DNA from 2 places in the Mesorhizobium sp. WSM4842 genome. Region 1 is predicted to be linked to the other one. Evidence: predicted binding sites of a transcription regulator. Region 1 holds the regulator's gene; the other holds the start of a gene.
The links. Region 1 encodes LexA, which represses DNA repair genes until DNA is damaged. Its sites were predicted from a motif close to TGTTCNNNNTGTGTTCNG; they were not measured.

Region 1 (11,665 bases):
CCATATCAGGGACAGCATCGGTGGCGCCGAGGGGGAGATTGCCGCCGCGCTGATCGTCGGCGTGCGTGCCGGCATTCCCGAAGAGATAAACGAATCGATGCGGCGCACCGGCATCTACCACATCATCTCGATTTCCGGCCTGCACATGGCGCTTGTCGCCGGCACCATCATGGGATTGCTGCGCGGCGCCTTTGCGCTGGTTCCCGATTTTTCGTCGCGCCGGCCGGTCAAAAAATATGCGGCTGCTGCCGCACTCGTTTCCATCGCTGCCTATCTGATTTTTTCCGGTATCGTGGTCGCGGCTGAACGCAGCTTTATCATGCTGGCGGTAATGCTTGTCGCCGTGCTGTTCGACCGGGCGGCACTCACCATGCGCAATCTGGCGATTTCGGCCATCGCCGTCATCGTCGTGTCGCCGCACGAGGTGGTCGGCCCAAGCTTCCAGATGTCCTTCGCCGCGACCGCTGCTCTCGTGGGCGCCTATGCCGGCTGGTCCGACTATCGTGCCGACAAGGCCACCGCGCCGCCACAGCGACGGTCAACGATCGCTTTCGTCACGCGAAAACTTGCCGCTGGGACAGGTACCATCGCAATGACCTCCATCATTGCCGGCAGCGCCACCGCACTCTTCGCCATCTGGCACTTCCAGCGCGTCTCGCCGCTCAGCCTGTTCGCCAATCTGGCCGTCATGCCGATCGTCACGGTCGTGATGTTCCTGGCCGTCGTCAGCGCCTTGGCAATGCCGTTCGGCTTCGACGGCCCTTTCCTATACATGATGGGCAAGGGGCTGACGGCCATGATTGCAATATCGGGATGGATCTCCGAGCGGTCGCCGGTCGATGCCGTCGGGCTGATCTCGTTGCAGTCGGTTCTGCTGGTGACGGCCGCCCTGGTCATCGCCACGATGGCAACGACATGGTTGCGGCTTGCGGCACTTCCCTTTGCGCTCGCCGGCCTGCTGACGATTTCCGAGACGCGCACCCCCGACGTGCTGATTTCGGAAGATGCGCATCTGGTGGCGCTGCCGATCGGCGGCGGCGAACTTGCCGTCAACCGGGTGCGCTCGAACGAATTCACCACCGACAACTGGAAACATGCGCTGGTTTCAGCGACCATTGTCGAGCCGGAGACATTCGAAAAAGGAGACGTGCGGTTCGACATCGTCGACCCGGCCGACCTGCCGCCGGGAGCGCCCTTCTACTGCACTGCCGGCCTGTGCCTCGCCCGGCACCAGTCCGGCGCGATCATCGCGCTCGCCGACGACCGCAAAACCGCACGGCCAGCCTGTGCCTTTGCGGATTTGATCGTCATCGATGATGCCACAGCCTATTATAATCCCTGCCGCAATCCGCTGGTTCTCGTCGTCACCAAACGGCAGCTCGCTCGCATGGGCAGTGCCGCCGTCTTTTTCGATCCGCTATCTGCGACGACGCGCGCAGAAATCCGTTTTGCCGTCAGACAGCCCTATAGGCCTTGGCATGAGCAGCGGAGATTTTCGCGCGAGGCGAGGGGCCTGCCGCCATACCGCAGGGCCGAGAAACCCAAAAAGCCTGCCGTTCAGTAACGCCGGATCAGTCCGACGAGCTTGCCTTGCACCTTGACCCTGTCCGGCCCGAAGATGCGCGTCTCATAGGCCGGATTGGCGGCTTCCAGTGCGATCGAGGCACCTTTGCGGCGGAACCGCTTCAGCGTCGCTTCCTCGTCGTCGACCAAGGCGACGATGATCTCGCCAGGCTGGGCGGTGTCGGCGTTGCGGATGATGACCGTGTCGCCGTCGAAAATGCCGGCCTCGATCATCGAGTCACCCTTGACCTCCAGCGCGTAGTGCGTGCCGCCGGTGATCATGTCCGGTGGTACCGAAATCGAATGCGTCTGGTGCTGGATGGCGTCGATCGGCACACCGGCAGCGATGCGGCCCATCACCGGTATGGAGATGGTGGCAACGACGTCGTCGTCATTGCCGGCTGCGGGCATGCGCGAAGGCGCCGGCTTGATCTGTCGTCCGAGGCTGCCCTGCCCAAGGCTGCCCTGAATGACGCTTGGCGAGAATTTGCGCGCCGCATTGAGGCCGGGCGCGATCGAATCGGGCAGGCGCAGCACCTCCAGCGCGCGGGCGCGGTTGGGCAGGCGGCGAATGAAACCGCGCTCCTCCAGTGCAGTGATCAGCCGATGGATCCCCGACTTCGAGGCGAGGTCGAGCGCTTCCTTCATCTCGTCGAACGAGGGCGGAATGCCGCTTTCCTTCAGCCGCTCGTGGATGAACATCAGCAGTTCATGTTGTTTGCGTGTCAGCATCGCGACCCCAACAGAATCAGAAAAACAAACCCAGAACAAACACTATCTGTTCCAGTTGTGTTCCGCAACCGTTTAAAATTTAATGAATGTGTTGACGTTTTGTTCAGCGTAGCATCAGCACGCTGCACGCGGCGCCCGTCGCGGCTGGGGGAGCGAACGGCTCGCGCACGATCAGCCCGTTGGCGTCGGCCAGCATTTTGAGCATCGAGGAATCCTGGATGCCGAACGGGGTCGCCAGCAGCGTGCCGGCTTCTTCGCTAACCACGGCGCGTACATAGTCCTGCCTGAGATCGTTGGCCGGCATGGCGGCGCCGAGCCGCGCCTGACGCATGTCCTGCCGGAAGGCGCGGCCGCCGAGCCGCGCAAGCAGCGGCGTCAGAAAGAGCTGCGTGCAGACCAGGCTCGCCACCGGATTGCCAGGCAGGCCGATGCAGCGGATGTCACCCAGCCGCCCGAACATCAGCGGCTTGCCGGGCCGCATGGCGATTTTCCAGAAATCGAGCGTCATGCCTTCACCGGTCAGCACGTCATGAACCAGGTCATGGTCGCCGACCGAGGCGCCGCCCAGCGTGACGATGACGTCGGCGCCTGCGTCGACCGCTTGTTTCACCAGCGTGGCGATCGCCTCCTTGCGGTCGGGGGCGATGCCGAGATCGAGCGCGCTGGCGCCGACCGAGCGGGCCGCGGCGGCGACGCCATAGGCATTGGACGAGATGATCTGGTCGGGGCCAAGGTCGCTGCCCGGCGGCAGCAATTCGTCGCCGGTGGCGATGATGGCGACCAACGGCCGTTTCACCACGCTGACCTGCGGGTGGTTGGCCGACGCCGCCAGCGACAATGCCGCCGGATCAAGCGGGCGGCCTTTCTCCAGCAGGACGTCGCCCTTCGAGAAATCGAGCCCGAGGCGGCGGATGTTGCGGCCTTCAACCGTCGACGCGGTCACTTCGATGCTGCCGCCGCCGAGGTCGCGGACATTCTCCTGGATGACGATGGTGTCCGCGCCTGCAGGAAGCGGCGCGCCGGTGAAGATGCGCACGGCCTGCGCCGGGCCGACTGTTCCGGCAAAGCCGCGTCCGGCCGGCGCCATGCCGATCACCGAAAGTCTTGCGGGCACGGATGCGACATCCTCGGCCCGCACGGCATAGCCGTCCATGGCGGACGCGTTGAACGGCGGCTGGGTGCGGAGCGCCAGGAGCGGCTCCGCCAGCACGCGGTCGGCGGCGTCCATCAGGGCGACGCTTTCAGCCTGCAAGGGCGCAGCATCCTCAAGCAGGCGCTCGAGCGCCTCGGCGACCGGAAGCAGTGCCATTATTAGCCTGCCCCCTTGGCATCCGCCTTGTAGTCGCCGGATTTGCCGCCGGTCTTTTCCGCCAGCCTGATGCCCGAGATCACCATGGCGCGGTCGACCGCCTTGGCCATGTCATAGATGGTCAGGCAGGCGACCGAGACGGCGGTCAGCGCTTCCATCTCGACGCCGGTCTTACCGGTGACGCGGGCCAGCGCCGTGACCTTCAGGCCTGGCAGCGTCGCGTCCGGTTCGATGTCAATGGATACCTTGGTCAACAGCAGCGGATGGCAGAGCGGGATCAGCTCATGCGTCCTCTTGGCCGCCATGATGCCGGCGATGCGCGCCGTGCCCAGCACGTCGCCCTTCTTGGCATCGCCGTCGAGAATCATCTTCAGCGTTTCGGGCCGCATCGAGACAAGACCTTCGGCGATTGCCGTGCGCGTCGTCTCCGCCTTGTCGCCGACATCGACCATATTGGCTTCGCCTTTCGCGCCAAGATGGGTGAGGGCGGCCGTCATCGTCAGGTCACCTTAGCGCGACGTGCGTCCGTCTGGACGCGCAAAGCACGCTCTAACACTTTGAATCTATGCATCGTGCTCTCCGAAAATCGATTCCGATTTTCGGGCCGATGCAATGGCGGGCGCATTGCCCGTCAAAAGCAGGCGCGTCGCAGTGGCCACGTCCTGTTGCCGCATCAGGCTCTCGCCGACGAGGAACGTACCGATGTCGCTCCGTTGCAGCCTGCGGCAGTCTTCGTGCGAGAAAATACCGCTCTCGCTGACCAGCAGGCGGTCTGCCGGCATCATCGTCGCGAGCCGCTCCGAGGTCTCGATGCTGGTTTCGAACGTCCGGAGATTGCGGTTGTTGATGCCGATCAGCCGCGATGACAGTTTCAGCGCGCGTTCCGTCTCAGCCTCGTCATGCACTTCGACCAGCGCGTCCATGCCGAGTTCGAACGCCGTCGTTTCGAGTTCCCTGGCCACGGCGTCATCGACGCTCGCCATGATGATCAGGATGGCGTCAGCGCCCCACGCACGGGCTTCGAACACCTGATAAGGCTCGAACAGAAAATCCTTGCGCAAAGCGGGCAATGTCACGGCGTTGCGCGCATCGGTGAGGAATTCAGGCGCACCCTGGAAGGACGGCGCGTCGGTCAGCACCGAAAGGCAGGCGGCGCCACCTTTCGCATAGGCCCTGGCCAGTGCCGGCGGATCGAAATCGGCACGGATCAGGCCCTTGGACGGGCTCGCCTTCTTGATCTCGGCGATCAGCGCGAAGCTGCCGGATTTGCGCCTGGCTTCAAGAGCCGAGAGAAAGCCGCGCGCTGCGTCGGTGTCCTTCGCCCGCGCCTTGATCTCGGCAAGCGGCACGCGCGCCTTCGCCGCGGCGATCTCGTCGCGCTTGTAGGCTTCGATCTTGCGCAGGATATCAGACACGGCTCTATCCGTTCGAAATCTCGACCAGCCGATCGAGCACTTTCAGCGCCCGGCCGCTGTCGATGGCTTGCGCTGCCGTCGCCATGCCGTCGGCAAGCGTCGTCGCCTTGCCCGCCACCACCAGCCCCGCGCCGGCGTTCATCAGCACCGTATCACGAAAGGCGCCGGCAGCGCCGCCCAGCATGTCGCGCAGCGCCTGGGCGTTGTAGGCGGCATCGCCGCCGCGCAACTCGTCCTTGGTGTGCCGCTTCAGCCCAACCGCTTCCGGTGTCAGCGTAAAGGTGCGGATCTCGCCGCCGACCAGTTCGGCCACTTGGGTTTCACCGGTGGTGGTGATCTCGTCATAACCGTCGCCATGGGCGACCCAGGCGTGGTCGGCGCCCAGTGCCTTCAGCGTCTCGGCCACCGGCATGATCCATTCCGGCAAGAAGACGCCGACCATCTGCCGGCTCACACTGGCCGGATTAGAGAGCGGGCCAAGCAGGTTGAAGATGGTGCGGGTGCCGAGCTCGACGCGGATCGGACCGACATGCTTCATCGCCGGATGATGCGCCGGCGCGAACATGAAGCCGACGCCTGCATCGTGGATGCAGTGGCCGATCGTTTCCGGCGGGATATCGATCTTGACGCCGAGCGCGGTCAGCACGTCGGCGGCGCCGGTCTGCGAGGACAGTCCGCGATTGCCGTGCTTGGCCACCGGCACGCCGCAGGCGGCGATGACGAAGGCGGATGCGGTCGAGATGTTGACGCTGTGCGAATTGTCGCCGCCGGTGCCGACGATGTCGATCGCGCCAGCGGGCGCGTCGACGCGCAGCATCTTGGCGCGCATGGTGGCGACGGCGCCGGAAATCTCGCTCACCGTCTCGCCGCGCACGCGCAGCGCCATCAGGAAGCCGCCGATCTGGCCGGGCGTAGCGTCGCCCGACATGATGATGTCGAAGGCCTCGCGCGCTTCCTCGAAGGAAAGGGAATTGCCTGCGGCGACCTTGGCGATATGGGTCTTGAGCGCGCTCATCTGGTCAGGGCTTGGGCAACGGCGGTCTGGTCGATGCGAATGTCATATTGCGTCTGCAGCTGCGCCACCAGCTGGTCGAGCAGGTCATCGGACATGCCGGCGGTGAACGATTTCTGCGCCTCATCCGGCACCGAGCTGGCGTCGGCTCCGGCAGGCTCGAAGACTTCGGCGATCTTGAACAGGATCTGTCCGTCGCCGGTGGGCGAGGGGATCAATCCGGTCCCGCCTTGGCCTTCGCCGAACATCGCAGCCGCCCCTTCCTTGCCGAAATCGACGTCGTCCGCCTCGCGCTTGAGGCCGCGCTTGGTCTGCTTCTCGAGCTTGAGCTCGCTCGCGAACACATCGAGCGTAGCGCCGGCATCGAGACGCTTTTCGAGTTCGCCCGCTTTTGCGGTGAGCCGCTTGGTCGTTTCCGCCGCCGTCCAGTCGGCCACCACCTTCTGGCGGACTTCATCCAGCGTGCGGTCGCGGGCCGGCGTGATCGACTCCACCTCGTAGAACACGAAGCCGTTGTCGGCGGTGGTGAGGTCGGGATTCTCGGTGCCGGGTTCGGCGTCGAACACCGCCTTAATGAGTTCCGGCGATTCCGGCAGGTCCTTGACGATGGTGCCGTCCGGCCTCAGGCCGGTGCGATCGATCGTGTCGATGGTGACGACCTTCAGCTTCAGTTTTTCAGCCGCTTCCTTGAGCGTGCTGCCCGAAGCGCGGATATCTTCGTAATTGTCATGCACGTCCAACAGAATGCGGCTTGCCTCGCCCAGCGCCAGATCCCTGCGGATATCGGCGGACACTTCGGCCAGCGGCTTCACCACTTCGGGCTTGATGTCGGTGACGCGCAGCAGCACCGGACCGAAGGCGCCCTGAACGACCGGACTGACTTCGTTGACATTGAGCGCAAACGCCGCATCCGCCACCGCCTTGTCGGCGATCTTGTCCTTGGACAGCGTGCCGAGCAGCGTGTCGGCTTGCGTCTTGCCCTCGGCGGCGACGATCTTGTCGAAGGTCGCGCCGGTCTTGAGTGAATCGAGCGCGGCCTTCGCGGCATCAGGCGTTTTGAACACGAGCTGTTCGATGGTGCGCGTTTCCGGCGTGGTGTAGCGCCCCTTGTTCTTGTTGTAGTCGTCGCTGACCTGTTGGTCGGTCACGGCGCTCAGATCCATGATGTCTTGCGGCTCGAGCCTGACATAGGAGAATTTGCGGTATTCGGGCGCCGCATAGGTCTTTTTGTTTTCCTCGAAATAAGCTGAAAGCGCAGTGTCGGATGGCGCTTCAATCGGCTCGACCAGCGATTTCGGCAAGGTCAGATAGTCAATGGTGCGGTCTTCGCCACGATAAAGCGCGACTGCCTTCAAGAAAGTATCCGGAGCCTTGAGGCCGTCCGAAACCGCCTCGACGATCTGCTGGCGCACAGCCACCTGGGCGCGATTCCTCAGATAGTCTTCCGGCCGCATGCCGACCTGTTGCAGTATGTATTCGAAAGTCCTTCTGTCGAAGGTGCCGCCGGGACCCTTGAAGGCCGGGTCTTCATGCGTGAGTTGGGCCAGCCGGTCCTTGGACAGCCCTAGTCCGAGCTTGCGGGCCTGCTCATCGAGAACGGCGCCCGACACGAGTTGCGCCAGCACCTGGTTGTCGAGGCCGAGCGCCGTCGCCTGCTCGCGGCTGATGCGCTGGCCGAATTGCTGCGACATCACGCTGATCTGGCGATCATAGGCGAGGCGATACTCGTTGATCGACACTTTGGTGCCTCCGGCCGTGACAACTGCATCGTGGCCTGCAAAACCACCGACCAGCTGCCCGGAAATGCCCCAGACGGCGAAGCTCAACACCAACAATATCAGCAGTGCCTTCGCGACCCAGGTCCCCGCCGCGCTTCTCAAGATACTAAGCATGGTCACTTCCGATTTTTACGCATTTTCGCATGCGCCGAGTCTGAAACAAGCGCAATAGCGTCCTTCCGGCCCACTGTCGATTGCTTTGTGGGCTGAGTTTGGTAGTGAGGACGCAGCCGAATATCGCCCGGAGGAACAAATCCCATGACGCCAGGAATCCGCCCGCTGGTCGCAGGCAACTGGAAAATGAACGGCACCAGCGCCTCGCTCAACGAACTCAGGATGATCGGCAACGGCTTTATGAGCGGGCTCGATGCGGAAACCGAAGCGCTGGTCTGCGTTCCGGCGACGCTGCTGGCGCATGCCGCAGAGATTTTGTCGCGCACGCCGGTCCGGGCCGGGGGCGAGGATTGCCACACCAAGGAGAGCGGCGCCCATACCGGCTGTATTTCGGCCGAGATGCTGAAAGACGCGGGCGCCAGCCACGTCATCGTCGGCCATTCCGAACGCCGCGCCGATCACAATGAGGACGACGCCATTGTACAGGCCAAGGCGTCCGCCGCGTGGCGAGCCGGACTGGTAGCCATCATCTGCATCGGTGAGACGAGAGCCGAACGCGAGGCAGGCGCGACGCTCGACGTGCTGTCGCGCCAGGTCGCCGGCTCGGTGCCGCCCGACGCCACGGCGTCGAATACCGTCATCGCCTACGAACCGGTATGGGCGATCGGCACGGGACTGACGCCGACCGCCGCCGACGTTGCTGAGGCGCATGTGCATATTCGCGAAAAACTGTCGGAAAAGCTTGGCAGCGCGGCGGCGAAGATGCGCATCCTCTATGGCGGCTCGGTCAAGCCGTCGAACGCGGTCGAACTGCTCGGCGTGAAAAATGTCGATGGCGCGCTGGTCGGCGGCGCCAGTCTGAAGGCGGCGGACTTTCTCGGCATCGCCGAAGCCTATCGAAATATCTCGTAGCATCGAAAGGCTGTCGGACGCTTCGGATAGGCTGTGCCGCAGCGGAAATCGTTGCAAAGGGCGCATCGCTTCCCATATTCCGGCCACGGGCTTGGAAATGCCGTCAAAGCATTGTATTGAGCCGCCTCCAAATCACCGGCCGTATCCGCGGCCGCGCAAGGCTTTGCCAGGGTAAACTATGGAAACCGTACTGATCGTCGTCCACCTAATGGTCGTGCTCGCTCTTGTCGGCGTGGTGCTGCTGCAGCGCTCCGAAGGCGGCGGCCTCGGCATCGGCGGCGGATCGGGCTTCATGACCGCGCGCGGCGCGGCCAACGCGCTGACGCGGGCGACGGCGATCCTGGCGGCGGCTTTCTTCGCCACCTCGCTGACATTGTCGATCGTCGCCCGTTACGGCGAAAAGCCGATCGACATTCTCGATCGTGTGCCTGCGACTAACGGTGCGGGCGGCGTGCTCAACCAGTTGCCTGGCACCACGGCGCCGACACCACCTTCCGGCAATACGGCGCCAACGCCGCCTACCGGCAATACGGCGCCAACGCCGCCTTCCGGAAGTGATGCCGCAGCCCCGGCGCCGGCTGCGCCGCCTGCGGCGGGTTCGACCACGCCGCCGGCCACAAACGGCGTCACCCTGCCAGTAACGCCGCAGGTTCCAAACCAGTAATCAGCAGACGTTCGGCGCCGCGATCTGTTGTTGTTTGAACACAGTCGCGGCAAATGCCGCACGATCGCGAGGATTCGACCGGGCACGGCACGACAGGGCGCTTGAGGCGTCTCCGATTAATCGACTATAGATTGCGCGCGGCACTTTCGGGGTCCTTGGGGGACGCCGGGCGACGCCGTGGGCAACAAGCATTGAACGATCGGATCTTCGCCATGCAGCTTCGCAGCTTCATTTTAGCCGGCCTTTGTGCCGTGCTCAGCCTTGGTGCGCCCGCTTACGCGGCCATGCCGGCGGGTAATTCGGCTCCTAAAGCCGCAGTAACAACTGACGTTGTCAACGTCGCTGCCAAAAGCGATACGGCGCAGCTTAGGCTGCTCAAGAAGAAGAAAAACCCGACCGCGGACGATCTTGCCCAAATCAGCAAGATCGAAGCCAAGATCGCGGCCGACAAGGAGGCCGCTCGAGCCAAGGCGCTCGAGGCCACGAAGCTGGCGATGCGCGAGGCGGCCAAAGCCAAGGCCGACGCGGAACGGCAAGCGTTTCTTGCCAAGAAGGGGCTTGCCAAGAAGGATACGTCCGCTGCCCGGCTGGCTAAGAAGACGACCATCAAGTTCATCGAACCGGTTCAACCCATCGCACCGATCCAGTCGGCCGAGCCAGTTTCCGCCGAGGCCATGAATGTCGCATTGACCGGCAACAACGGGGAATTGCGCAGCGAGCCGGTTGGACAGAAGCCGCAGAGCGTCGGGCTGTTCGCAGGCCTGTTCGGCGGCACGTCCTCGTCGATGTCGCTGCTCCCCGAGACCCGCGCTCTCGATGCCGCACTCGCCAGGAAGGAAGCCAAGAAGCAGTTCAAGGTGAAGCCGGAGTTCGTTCCGCAAGAGGTCGAGTTCACCGGCTACAGCCCCGGTACCATCGTCATCGATACCAGCGCGCGTCGCCTCTACCTCGTCGAATCTTCATGGACCGCCCGCCGTTATGCGATTGCGGTCGGTCGCGACGGCCTGCAGTTCAAGGGCACGGTCGCCGTCGGCGACAAGCAGGAGTGGCCGCGCTGGATCCCGACGCTCGAGATGCAGAAGCGCGAGCCGAAGAATTACGGCCGGTACAAGGACGGCATGCCCGGCGGCGGCGAAAATCCGCTCGGCGCGCGCGCCATCTATCTCTACGAGGGCAAGAAGGACACACATCTGCGCATTCACGGCACCATCGCGCCGCAGTCGATCGGAACGAGCGCCTCCAACGGCTGCTTCCGCATGATCAACGAGCACGTGATGGACCTCTACCGCCGGGTGAAAGTAGGCACCAAGGTCGTCATCATCTGACGCCTTAACGGGTCATCCCAAAAGGGCCGGGTCTCGCCGGCCCTTTTGTTTTGGTTCACGCACCACCAGAGCGCCTTCTTGGGAAAAAGCCTTCGCGGTGGTTTTTTCTCTGGCGGAATCAATTCGGCCGCGTTAAGCGATGACTCCCATGGCGCGATATGTATTCATCACAGGCGGCGTGGTTTCCTCACTTGGAAAAGGCATCGCTGCAGCGGCCCTTGGGGCTCTCTTGCAGGCGCGAGGCTATCGCGCACGCATCAAAAAGCTCGATCCCTATCTCAACGTCGATCCCGGCACGATGTCGCCATACCAGCATGGCGAGGTCTTCGTGACCGACGACGGCGCCGAGACCGATCTCGACCTTGGCCACTATGAGCGCTTCACCGGCCGCTCGGCCAACCAGCAGGACAACATCACCACAGGCCGCATCTACAAGAACATCATCGAGCGGGAGCGGCGCGGCGACTATCTTGGCGCCACCGTGCAGGTGATTCCGCACGTCACCGACGAGATCAAGAATTTCATCCTCAACGGCAACGACGACTATGACTTCGTCCTGTGCGAGATCGGCGGCACCGTCGGCGACATCGAGGCGATGCCGTTCCTGGAGGCGATCCGCCAGCTCGGCAACGACTTGCCGCGCAACAACGCCGTCTACGTGCACCTGACGCTTATGCCCTACATTCCAACGGCGGGCGAATTGAAGACCAAGCCGACCCAGCATTCGGTCAAGGAATTGCGCGGCATCGGCATCGCACCCGATATTCTGCTGGTCCGCGCCGACCGCCCCATCCCCAGGGAAGAGCGCCGCAAACTGTCGCTGTTCTGCAATGTCCGCGAG
Region 2 (11,665 bases), 510 kb from region 1:
TCCACCCGAATGACGCGCGCCCTGAAGGCAGCAAAGCATGCCTGACGGGCGCTATGCGGCCTCCAGTGCCGCCTTCACCGCAGCGATCGCATTTTCGGCTTTCGAGGCATCCGGGCCACCGGCCTGGGCCATGTCAGGCCGACCGCCGCCGCCCTGCCCGCCCAATGCCGCGGACGCTACGCGGACCAGATCGACGGCGCTGAAGCGACCAGTCAGGTCGTCGGTGACGCCGACCACGACGCTCGCCTTGTTGTCCTCGCCGGCGCCAACGAAGACGACGACGCCGGAGCCGAGCGACTTCTTGCCGGCATCGGCCAACGGCTTCAAGTCCTTTGGCGAGACGCCCGATACCGCCTTGCCGAGAAAACCGACACCGGCAATGGTCTCATTTTCGGCCGGCGCACCGGCTGGCGAGCGGTCGCCCAGCGCCAGCTTCTTGCGCGCCTCGGTCAGCTCCTTTTCAAGCTTCTTGCGCTCGTCGAGCAGCGCCTCGACGCGAGCCGGCACGTCGGCCGGCGAAATCTTGAGCGTGGCGGCGACCGCTTTCAGCCGCTTGTCCTGCTCGTCGAGATGCTTTCTGGCCGCCTCTCCGGTCAGCGCCTCGATGCGGCGCACGCCGGCGGCGACGGCGCCCTCCGACACCAGCCGGACCAGGCCAATATCGCCGGTGGCGCCGACATGGGTGCCGCCGCACAGTTCGACCGAATAGGGCTTGCCTGCCTTGTCGCCGGTGACCCCGGTGCCCATCGAGACGACGCGGACCTCGTCGCCATATTTCTCGCCGAACAGCGCCATGGCGCCCTCGGCGATGGCGTCGTCGACGCTCATCAGCCGCGTCGTCACCGAGCTGTTCTGCACGACGATCTCGTTGGCCATCGCCTCGACGCGTTCCAATTCCTCGGCCGAGATCGGCTTCGGGTGGGAAAAGTCGAAGCGCAGCCGTTCCGGCGCAACCAGCGAACCCTTCTGCGCGACATGGGTGCCGAGAACCTCGCGCAGCGCCTCGTGGACAAGGTGGGTCGCCGAATGGTTGGAGCGCAGCCGCGTGCGCCTGACATGGTCGACCTTTAGCTCGACCGCTTCACCCGTCCTGACGGTGCCCTTGGTGACCTTGCCGAAATGCACGAACAGGCCGTCACCCTTCTTCTGCGTGTCGGTGACCTCGATGGCAAAGCCTTCGCCCGAAATCACGCCGGTGTCGCCCATCTGACCGCCGGACTCACCATAGAACGGCGTCTGGTTGACGACGACGCCGACGGTTTCGCCGGCAACCGCGCTCTCCACCGCGACGCCATCCCTGACCAGCGCCTGAACAATGCCTTCCGCTTGCTCGGTGTCGTAGCCCAGGAACTCGGTCGCGCCCGCCTTCTCGCGCACCGCGAACCAGACGGTCTCGGTGGCCGCGTCGCCGGAGCCGGCCCAGCTCTTGCGCGCCTCTGCCTTCTGCCGCTCCATCGCAGCATTGAAGCCGTCGAGATCGACCGAAACGCCGCGCGGGCGCAAGGCGTCCTGGGTGAGATCGAGCGGGAAGCCGTAGGTGTCGTAGAGCTTGAACGCCGTCTCGCCGTCGAGCCGGTCGCCTCTGCCCAGCGTCTCGGTTGCATCGGCAAGCAGGCCGAGGCCGCGCGCCAGCGTCTTGCGGAAGCGCGTTTCCTCGAGCTTCAGCGTCTCAGTGATCAGCGGCTGGCCGCGCACCAGTTCGGGATAGGCCTGGCCCATCTCCCGCACCAGCGCCGGCACCAGCCGCCACATCAACGGATCACCGGCGCCCAAAAGCTGCGCATGACGCATGGCGCGGCGCATGATGCGACGCAGTACGTAGCCGCGGCCCTCGTTCGACGGCAGCACCCCGTCGGCGATGAGGAAGCTCGAGGCGCGCAGATGATCGGCAATGACGCGGTGGCTCGCCCGGTTCTTGCCTTCCGCCTTGACGCCGGTCGCCTCTTCCGAGGCTCGGATCAGCGCCTTGAACAGGTCGATGTCGTAATTGTCGTGCTCGCCCTGCAGGACGGCGGCGATGCGCTCCAAACCCATGCCGGTATCGATCGACGGGCGCGGCAGTTCGATCCGCTCCGCCTTCGTCACCTGCTCGAACTGCATGAAGACGAGGTTCCAGATCTCGATGAAACGGTCGCCGTCCTCATCCGGGCTGCCGGGCGGGCCGCCCGGAATGTCGGCGCCATGGTCGTAGAAGATTTCCGAGCACGGACCGCAGGGACCGGTATCGCCCATCGCCCAGAAATTATCGCTGGTGGCGATGCGGATGATCCTGTCCTCCGGCAGCCCGGCGATCTTCTTCCAGAAGCCCGCGGCCGCGTCGTCGGTATGGTAGACGGTCACCAGAAGCCTGTCCTTGGCGATGCCGAACTCGCGGGTGATCAGGTTCCAGGCGAGCTCAATGGCGCGCTCCTTGAAATAATCGCCGAAGGAGAAATTGCCGAGCATCTCGAAGAAAGTGTGGTGACGGGCAGTGTAGCCGACATTGTCGAGATCGTTGTGCTTGCCGCCGGCGCGCACGCATTTCTGCGAAGTCGTGGCGCGCGAATAGGGACGTGTTTCAAACCCGGTGAAGACGTTCTTAAACTGCACCATGCCGGCGTTGGTGAACATCAGCGTCGGGTCGTTGCGCGGCACCAGCGGGCTCGACGCCACGACCTCGTGACCCTCTTTGCGGAAATAGTCGAGAAATGCCGACCTGATCTCGTTGACGCCACTCATGAATACTGCCTTTTCGAGAGAACCGCCGATTGCCGGCGGAAAACAGACATGGCCTTTTAGCGGTCGCACCGCACCCTGTCCAGAAACACGGAATTGCTCCAAATCGTAGCCTTGGCCGGCTGTTCGGAATGGCCAGAGCCACCGCCAAAAACGCAAACCGCCGGCCCAAGGCCGGCGGCATGGAACACATCGATACACCAACTCAATTCGGAATACGCGAACTCAAACGGGTATTCTGGCCGGCACAGCCTGCATCCTACATCGCGCCCGCTTCGTCCTCGAAACCATCGTCTCCGCCTTCGGAACCACCATTCTCGAGGAATTTCTCGGCGATCAGTCCGGCATTCTGCCTCAGCGCCAGCTCGATCTCGCGCGCCGTGTCGGGATTGTCGCGCAGGAACAGTTTTGCGTTCTCACGGCCCTGGCCGAGACGCTGCGAATTGTAGGAGAACCAGGCGCCCGACTTCTCGACCACGCCGGCCTTGACGCCGAGGTCGACCAGCTCGCCGGTCTTGGACACGCCCTCGCCGTACATGATGTCGAATTCGACCACCTTGAAGGGCGGTGCCAGCTTGTTCTTGACCACCTTGACGCGGGTCTGGTTGCCGACGACCTCGTCGCGGTCCTTGACCGAGCCAATGCGGCGAATGTCGAGGCGCACCGAAGCGTAGAATTTCAGCGCGTTGCCGCCGGTCGTGGTCTCAGGCGAACCGAACATGACACCGATCTTCATGCGGATCTGGTTGATGAAGATGACCATGGTGTTGGAGCGCGAGATCGAGGCGGTCAGCTTGCGCAGCGCCTGGCTCATCAGGCGGGCCTGCAGGCCCGGCAGCGAATCGCCCATTTCGCCCTCGATTTCGGCGCGCGGCGTCAGCGCCGCGACCGAATCGACCACCAGCACGTCGATGGCGCCGGAACGCACCAGCGTGTCGCAGATCTCCAGCGCCTGCTCGCCGGTGTCGGGCTGCGAAATCAGCAGGTTTTCGAGATCGACACCGAGCTTGCGGGCATAGACCGGATCGAGCGCGTGCTCAGCATCGACGAAGGCACAGATGCCGCCCTTCTTCTGGGCTTCGGCCACCGTGTGCAGCGCCAGCGTCGTCTTGCCCGAGCTTTCCGGCCCGTAGATCTCGACGATGCGGCCGCGCGGCAGGCCGCCGACGCCAAGCGCGATGTCGAGGCCAAGCGAACCGGTCGGCACCGTTTCGATCTCGACGACCTGCTCGTTTGCGCCGAGCCGCATGATCGAGCCCTTGCCGAAGGCACGCTCGATTTGCGACAGCGCCGCATCCAGAGCCTTTGATTTGTCCACTGCTTTGTCCTCTACAAGCCGCAAAGAATTCTGAGCCATGATACATCACCCCTTGGTCGTCAATGAAGGCCGGACAATCCGTAATCCTTATTAATTTGTACCTTTTTTGTTCTCATCTGGCAAGGGGAGACAAGCGATTGAAAAACAAAGGATATCCGGATTTGTTCTTTTTTTGTTTCGTGTTTTCGCCCCAAGATGTATCCCGCTTCCTCCGTGGGATCGTGCTGGCATCTCCCGAATCGCACCTCCGGTTGCCCGGTTCCGCCGGACGACCTAGTCTCCGCCCGGCAACAGCAAAGGTCATCTCGCCGGCATGATGAAGTCGCCGACAATCCTGGCCGTAGGCGGCGCCTATATAGATCGGCGCGGCCAGGTTTCGGGCACTTTCGTGCCGGCGGCGTCGAATCCCGGCACGATGCGCGAGGCTGTCGGCGGCGCCGTCTTCAATGCGCTGCGCAGCGCCGTACGCCGCGGTGTCTCCGGCTCGCTGCTTTCGGTGCGCGGCGGCGATGTTCTGGCCGATACGGTCTCGCGCGCCATCGCTGCGGCCGGTATTGCCGATCTTTCCGTGGTGTTCCTCGATCGCACGACGCCGAGCAACACAATGCTGATCGACGGCGACGGCGCGCTGATCATCGGCCTCGCCGACATGGCGCTCTATGATCTGGCACTTCCCAAGCAGATCCGCCGTGCCAAGGTGCGCGAGGCGATCAGCACCGCCGATGCGGTCCTGTGCGACGCCAACCTGCCGTCGACGGCACTGGAGCGGCTGGTGGCGCTTGCCGCCGGCAAGCCGGTCTTCGGCCTCGCCGTCTCACCAGACAAGGCGGTGCGGCTCGCGCCGGTGCTTGGCAGCCTGGCGATGGTCTTCATGGACCGGCGCGAGGCCATCGCACTCGCCGATGTCGGTATCGACACGGCGGAGCGTGATATCATCGACCGCCTGAGGCGCGCCGGCCTCAAAGGCGGCGTGGTGACGGCGGATGACGGTCCGGTGCTGGGTTTCGACGAAGCCGGCGCCTTCTCCATCCTGCCGCCGAAAAAAGTCGCGGACGGCGCCGCCGATGCGCTGGCGGGCGCAATGGTCGCCGCCCTGCTGCGCGGCCTGACGCTGCGCGCGGCGCTGCGCGACGGCGTTGCCGCGGCAATGCTCGCGATCGAAAGTGCCGGGCTTGTGCCGGTCTTAACGGCGGCAGACTTTGCCGACGCGCTGGCCCTTGTGCCCGAGCCGCAGAAAATTGGCATGAGCTGATGACCAGTGGAGAGGCAGCCTATTTGCCGGCACGCAGCCCCGCTTCATAGGCCCGGCGTGCCCAGACCGCCATCTCATCCGGATCGTCGAACGCGCTGTCGGGAACGCTCCAGTACGGCATCGACACCAGCTTGCCGTGCCGGGACCCCGTATAGGTCCATTGCCGACAGCCGGCCGCCTCGAATTCGGGCGCGCTTTCCGCGTCGGCCTTCAGCATCAATTCGCCACGCACCACGATGGCGACGATAACGCCGTCAAAATAGATGCCCTTGCCACCGAACATCTTGCGAATGCTGACCGGGCCGAGGCCTTCGAAAAGTTCGGCAATGCGTTCATTGTCCATGCCGCGATCATGTCACCCGGATTTAGGCTTGTCATCGCCGTAAGAGACACCATCCTGACAAGTTGAAAACCAATTCGTCGGAGTTTTTCATGCCGCTTCTGCTCAAAGGGTCCTGCCGGTGCAATGCCGTCCGCTTCGAGGTGGAGAGCCACACGCCGGTGCCGTTCATGCTGTGCTACTGCTCGATCTGCCGCAAGCAGCAGGGCGGCGGTGGCTTTGCCATCAATCTCGGCGCTGATTACGAGACGCTCAAAATCAAGGGCAAGCGCAGTCTTGGCGTCTACCAGGCCGAGATCGAGGACGACGAGCATCCGCAATGCGAGATCTCGTCAGGCGAGCGGAATTTCTGCAAAAAATGTGGTTCGGCACTGTGGCTCTATGACCGGAACTGGCCGGAGCTGGTCCACCCCTTCGCCTCGGCGATCGACACAGACCTGCCAAAACCACCTGAAAAGGTGCACCTCATGCTGAAATACAAGGCGAACTGGGTCGAGCCCGAGATCGGCAAGGGCGACAAGGTCTTCGATGTCTATCCCGAGGAATCGATCGCAGATTGGCACAAGCGGACGGGATTGTGGGTGGATTAGGTCCCTTCACCCCGTTTACGGGGAGAAGATGCCGGCAGGCAGATGAGGGGCGGCGCAAGCATCACAGAGGCCGGCTCTGCCCCTCATCCGACCCTTCGGGCCACCTTCTCCCCGTAAACGGGGAGAAGGGAAGATCAGGCCGACCCGCGCGCCTCGGCCAGGGCCTTCAGATCGGCCGGCTTGAGCTCAACCGATTCGCCGCAGCCGCAGGCCGAGCTCTGGTTCGGGTTGCGGAAAGTGAAACCGGTGCGCAGCGTTGTCTGCTCGAAATCCATCTCGGTGCCGAACAGGAAAAGCGCTGCCTCAGGCGCGACATAGACATGGGCGCCGTCGCGCTCGATATGATCGTCCTTGGTGTTGGGCTCGGTCACCAGGTCGACCGTATATTCCATACCGGCGCAGCCGCCCTTCTTGATGCCAAGGCGAATGCCGTGCGCATTCTCACGGGTTGCGACGATCTCGCGAACCCGGTCGGCAGCCTTTTCGGTCATCGTGATGACGGCGAAGCGTCCCATCTTTTCTTTCTCCACTTTCGCGCGGGTTCAAGGCCCGTGGAATGAGTCTTCCCTAAAATGGTGAAGTTTCATGCCGGGCGCAACCCCGGTATGACGCGCAATTTGAACAGCGCGGCGTCTGTTGTATATCGAAGGTTGCTAGCAGTTAGATGTCGGTTGCGGCTGACGACGAGGATAGAATGCCGGTTGACCCAAATCAGATGGTAGAATTTCGGGCGTCGCCCGTTCGGTTATTTTTACTGGTCATCGGGGCGCTAGCTTTCTCGGCCTTGGGTTTTGCAATGGGTGGTTGGCCATCATCCGTAGGCGTAACTCCGGGCAGTTTTGTACAGCTCATGGGATGGATAGGCGGACCGTTGTTCTCAGGCACGGTCCTGATCGTGATTTGGCAATATTTTAAAACTGGATTGCCAATTCTGACGCTTTCACCGGAAGGGTTGCGAGATAGCCGAATCTCGGCAGCGTTCATACCTTGGGCCGACGTCCAAAAGCTGTCCGTGCGGGACCATCAACGCACTAAGATGCTCGTGGTCAAAATATCAGAAGCAGTATGGCGTGAGTTACCTCTCACGCTGTTGGCGCGTTGGAGCCGCACTGCCAATCGCTCCTTCGGAATTGATGGGCTATGCATTCCTACAGCGGAGTTCAGCGTGAAGTTTGAGGACTTTTTCCAACTTGTTGCTGCCTACTCCAAGGCCCATGGCAGCACCATCGATTAAGGATCAATACCAGCCCACCGCGACCTGCGCCTCTTCCGACATGCGGTCGGGCGACCAGGGCGGATCGAAGGTCATGTTGACCTCGACGCCGGACACGCCTTCGACAGCGCCGACGGCGTTTTCCACCCAGCCGGGCATTTCGCCGGCCACCGGGCAGCCGGGCGCGGTTAGCGTCATGTCGATCTTGACCGAGCGGTCGTCCTCGATGTCGATCTTGTAGATCAGGCCAAGCTCGTAAATGTCGGCCGGGATTTCCGGGTCGTAGACCGTCTTCAGCGCCGAGACGATGTCGTCGGTCAGCCGCGCCAGTTCGTCGGCGGGTATGGCCGAGGCGGAAACCAGACCGTTGGCAGTCGTCTCCGAAGTGGTCTCAGCGGTGCGGCCTGCATCATCCATGATCGTCATCCGAAGAACTTGCGCGCTTTTTCGAGCGCATCGGCCAAAGCGTCGACTTCGGCCCTGGTATTATACATGCCGAACGATGCCCTGCATGTGGAGGTTACGCCGAAACGTTTCAACAGCGGCTGGGCGCAATGCGTGCCGGCGCGGACAGCAACGCCCTGCCTGTCGATGACCATCGACACGTCATGGGCATGAATGCCCTGCAATTCGAAGGAGATGATGGCGCCCTTATCAGGCGCGTCGCCGAAGATGCGCAGCGAATTGATGGCACGCAGCCGCTGATGCGCATAATCCTTCAGATCGGCTTCGTGCGCGGCAATGCGCTCGCGGCCGATCTTTTCCATGTATTCCAGCGCCGCACCCAGCCCTATCGCCTGGACGATCGGCGGCGTTCCGGCCTCAAAGCGGTGCGGCGGATCGTTGTAGGTGACGAAGTCTTGCGTCACCTCCTCGATCATCTCGCCGCCGCCCATGAACGGTCGCATGCGCTCCAGCATGTCCTTCTTGCCGTAGAGCACGCCGATGCCCGAGGGCCCATAGACCTTGTGGCCGGTGAAGACGAAGAAATCGCAGTCGAGGTCCTGCACGTCGATCGGCATATGCACGGCGCTCTGGCTGCCGTCGACCAGCACCGGAATGCCGCGCGCATGCGCGATGCGGACGATCTCCTTGATCGGCGTCACCGTGCCCAGCGCGTTCGACATGTGCGTGATGGCGACGAGCTTGGTGCGGTCGGTCAGCCGCTTCTCGAACTCCTCGATGTGGAAGATGCCGAGATCGTCGACCGGCACCCAGACCAGTTTCGCGCCCTGCCGCTCGCGGATGAAATGCCACGGCACAATGTTGGAATGGTGCTCCATGATCGACAGCACGATTTCATCGCCCTCGCCGATATTGGGCATGCCGAAGCCATAGGCGACGGTGTTGATCGCCGCGGTCGTGTTCGAGGTGAAGACGATGTTGTCGGTATCAGGCGCGTTCAGAAATCTTTGCACAATCTTGCGCGCGTTCTCAAAGGCGTCGGTCGCCGCATTGGACAGGAAATGCAGGCCACGATGGACGTTGGCGTATTCCTGGGAATAGGTGTGCTGGATGGCGTCGAGCACGGCCTGCGGCTTCTGCGCCGAGGCGCCATTGTCGAGATAGACCAGCGGTTTGCCGTAGACTTCCCGCGACAGGATCGGAAAGTCGCGGCGTATCGCCTCGACGTCGTAGGGAATGTTTTCGACTTTCTGGTCCATTTCGAAGTCCTTGCCGCTCTACGCCGCGTTCGTTCCAACACCCCTCATCCGTCTTGGCGCTTTCGCGCCAATCCACCTTCTCCCACAAGGGGAGAAGGTCTGGCGCTCTTCCTTCTCCCCTTGTGGGAGAAGGTGGCCGAGCGGAGCTCGGTCGGATGAGGGGTGTTGGCCGAAGCGCCAGACTCTCACCCACTGCTATCCGTGCGCCGCGAACCAGCCGTCGAGCCTCGTTTCCAGCGCCTCGACAATCGCCTCGTCGTCCAGTTCCTCGATCACCTCGGCGACGAACGCCTTGACCAGCAGCCCGCGCGCGGTCTTCTCGTCGATGCCGCGGGCCATCAGGTAGAACAGATGGCTGTGGTCGATCTCGGTGACGGTCGCGCCATGGCCGCAGACGACGTCGTCGGCGAAGATTTCGAGCTCAGGCTTGGTCGAGAACTCGCCGTCATCGGACAGAAGCAGCGTGTTGCAGGCCATCTTGGCGTTGGTCTTCTGCGCATATTGGTGGACGTTGATACGCCCCTGAAAGGCGCCGCGCGCTCTTCCCGTCACCACGTTGCGGATCACCTCCGTCGAGGCCGTGTGCGGCACGGCATGGTCGAGCACCATGGTCACGTCGGTATGCGTGTCGCCGGCAAGCAGGTTGATGCCGCGCAGCGTGAAATCGGCGCCTTCGCCGGTCGTTCTGACCACGACCTCCTGGCGCACCAGCTTGCCGCCGGCATTCATCACGAACAGCGTCAGCTTGGAATCCTTGCCGAGATGTGCCTTGAACTGGGCAAGATGCGTCGCCGTATCCGGCTGCTCCTGCACGATGAGCCACGTCACGTCGGCGCCTTCGTCAAGCAGAAGCTGGCTGACCGAGCTGACCAGTGCGGCGCCCTCGCCCGCCTGGCGCTCGACGACAACAGCCTTGGCGCCGGCGCCGACGCGGACGGCCAGGCGAACATGCGTCTGGCCGCCGGCCTGCAGGTTCTGCAGTTCGATCGGCTTGTCCAGTTCGGTGCCGTCGGCGATGTCGACAAAATAGCCGTCGGCAACGAAGGCGGTGTTCAGCGCCCCGATGGCGTCGTCGGCGCCATAGGGATCGAGCCCAGGTGCGATGCTGCCGTCGGTCAGTTTCTCCGACAGGCGCTGCACGGCGATGCCCTCGATTTCAGGCATTTTCGTGCTCGACACGCCGTTCAGCACGGGCAGGACGGCTGACCCTTCGACTACAGGCGCAATGGCTTTCGCGGCGGCTGCGGGATCGAAATCCGGAACCGAAGTCAGCAGGCGGCGCAGGTCGGTGTAGTGCCAGGATTCGACGCGCCGCGTCGGCAGGCCGCTTTTGATCGCTTCGATGGCGTCGTCGCGCTTCAGCATCACCGTGCCGTCGCCGGGCAGCAGCGACAGCCGGTCGCTGAAGGCGTCGATCAGCGCCGTTTCGGCCGGCGTTCGCTGGGGTGTCGTGTGTATATTCATCAGTTTCGCCTTGTTTGGCTTGCCTTCTGCGCCTTCCGGCATCTCACGCGGCTTGGCCGATCACGCCGGCATAGCCATTGGCCTCTAGATCGAGCGCCAGCGACTTGTCGCCCGACTTGACCACCTGGCCTCTGTACAGCACGTGCACACTATCCGGCACGATATACTGAAGCAGGCGCTGGTAGTGGGTGATGATGACGATGGCGCGGTCTGGCGCGCGCAACGCATTGACGCCTTCCGAGACGATCTTCAGCGCATCGATGTCGAGGCCGGAATCAGTCTCGTCGAGCACGCACAGTTTTGGCTCCAAAAGCTTCATCTGCAGTATCTCGGCACGCTTCTTCTCGCCGCCGGAGAAGCCGACATTGAGCGGCCGCTTCAGCATCGCCATGTCCATGTCGAGCAAGGCGGCCGCGTCCTTCACGCGCTTCAGGAATTCGGGGATCTTCAGCGGCTCCTCGCCGCGCGCCTTGCGCTGCTCGTTCATCGCCACCTTCAGGAATTCCATCGTCGCCACGCCCGGTATCTCCATCGGATACTGGAAGGCGAGAAAGATGCCTGATGTGGCGCGCTCGGCCGGGTCCATTTCGAGGATCGACTGGCCGTTGTAGAGGATATCGCCTTCGGTCACCTCATAGTCCTCGCGACCGGCGAGGATGTAGGACAGCGTCGATTTTCCCGAGCCGTTGGGGCCCATGATGGCGGCGACCTCGCCGGCTTTCACCGTCAGGTTCAGGCCGCGGATGATCTCGGTGCCGTCGTCGACGATGCGAGCATGCAGGTTTCTGATTTCAAGCATTTCCATTCGTCCTATCCGTAGCCGTCTGCCCGGCTAAACTCGATTTAACAACTGCTTCAAGGCTTCCAAAAGCCCGTGCCAAAAGCCATCCGGCGAAAAGGCCGCGACGAGCAATGCAACGCCCGTCGCCCACAACCACAACGCCAGTTCTAGACCCGGAAACCAACCGTCCATCCGATCCCGTAGATAGATGTGTTTTTTTGCGGTTTCGCGTTTGGGCGTCTTTGTCACCCCACACTTCCCTCAAGGCTGATGCCGATCAGCTTCTGCGCCTCGACCGCGAATTCCATCGGCAGTTGCTGGATGACGT

Region 2: the regulator LexA is predicted to act here: its motif matches at 4,196-4,213, upstream of recA (recombinase RecA).

The regions. Positions count from the first base shown of each region.
Region 1 covers NZ_CM148372.1:4,380,358-4,392,022, forward strand. The annotation lists gene AC0NIE_RS21200 (ComEC/Rec2 family competence protein) at 1-1,564, shown strand, start outside; gene lexA (transcriptional repressor LexA) at 1,558-2,295, opposite strand; gene AC0NIE_RS21210 (molybdopterin molybdotransferase MoeA) at 2,399-3,604, opposite strand; gene moaC (cyclic pyranopterin monophosphate synthase MoaC) at 3,607-4,101, opposite strand; gene trpC (indole-3-glycerol phosphate synthase TrpC) at 4,168-5,019, opposite strand; gene trpD (anthranilate phosphoribosyltransferase) at 5,024-6,034, opposite strand; gene AC0NIE_RS21230 (peptidyl-prolyl cis-trans isomerase) at 6,031-7,923, opposite strand; gene tpiA (triose-phosphate isomerase) at 8,068-8,835, shown strand; gene secG (preprotein translocase subunit SecG) at 9,014-9,499, shown strand; gene AC0NIE_RS21245 (L,D-transpeptidase) at 9,712-10,824, shown strand; gene AC0NIE_RS21250 (CTP synthase) at 10,964-11,665, shown strand, end outside.
Region 2 covers NZ_CM148372.1:4,893,025-4,904,689, forward strand. The annotation lists gene AC0NIE_RS23840 (demethoxyubiquinone hydroxylase family protein) at 1-45, shown strand, start outside; gene alaS (alanine--tRNA ligase) at 52-2,718, opposite strand; gene recA (recombinase RecA) at 2,975-4,072, opposite strand; gene AC0NIE_RS23855 (carbohydrate kinase family protein) at 4,347-5,285, shown strand; gene AC0NIE_RS23860 (TfoX/Sxy family protein) at 5,305-5,628, opposite strand; gene AC0NIE_RS23865 (GFA family protein) at 5,718-6,215, shown strand; gene sufA (Fe-S cluster assembly scaffold SufA) at 6,350-6,730, opposite strand; gene AC0NIE_RS23875 (STM3941 family protein) at 6,910-7,449, shown strand; gene AC0NIE_RS23880 (SUF system Fe-S cluster assembly protein) at 7,453-7,845, opposite strand; gene AC0NIE_RS23885 (cysteine desulfurase) at 7,851-9,092, opposite strand; gene sufD (Fe-S cluster assembly protein SufD) at 9,288-10,556, opposite strand; gene sufC (Fe-S cluster assembly ATPase SufC) at 10,600-11,355, opposite strand; gene AC0NIE_RS23900 (hypothetical protein) at 11,389-11,586, opposite strand; gene sufB (Fe-S cluster assembly protein SufB) at 11,583-11,665, opposite strand, start outside.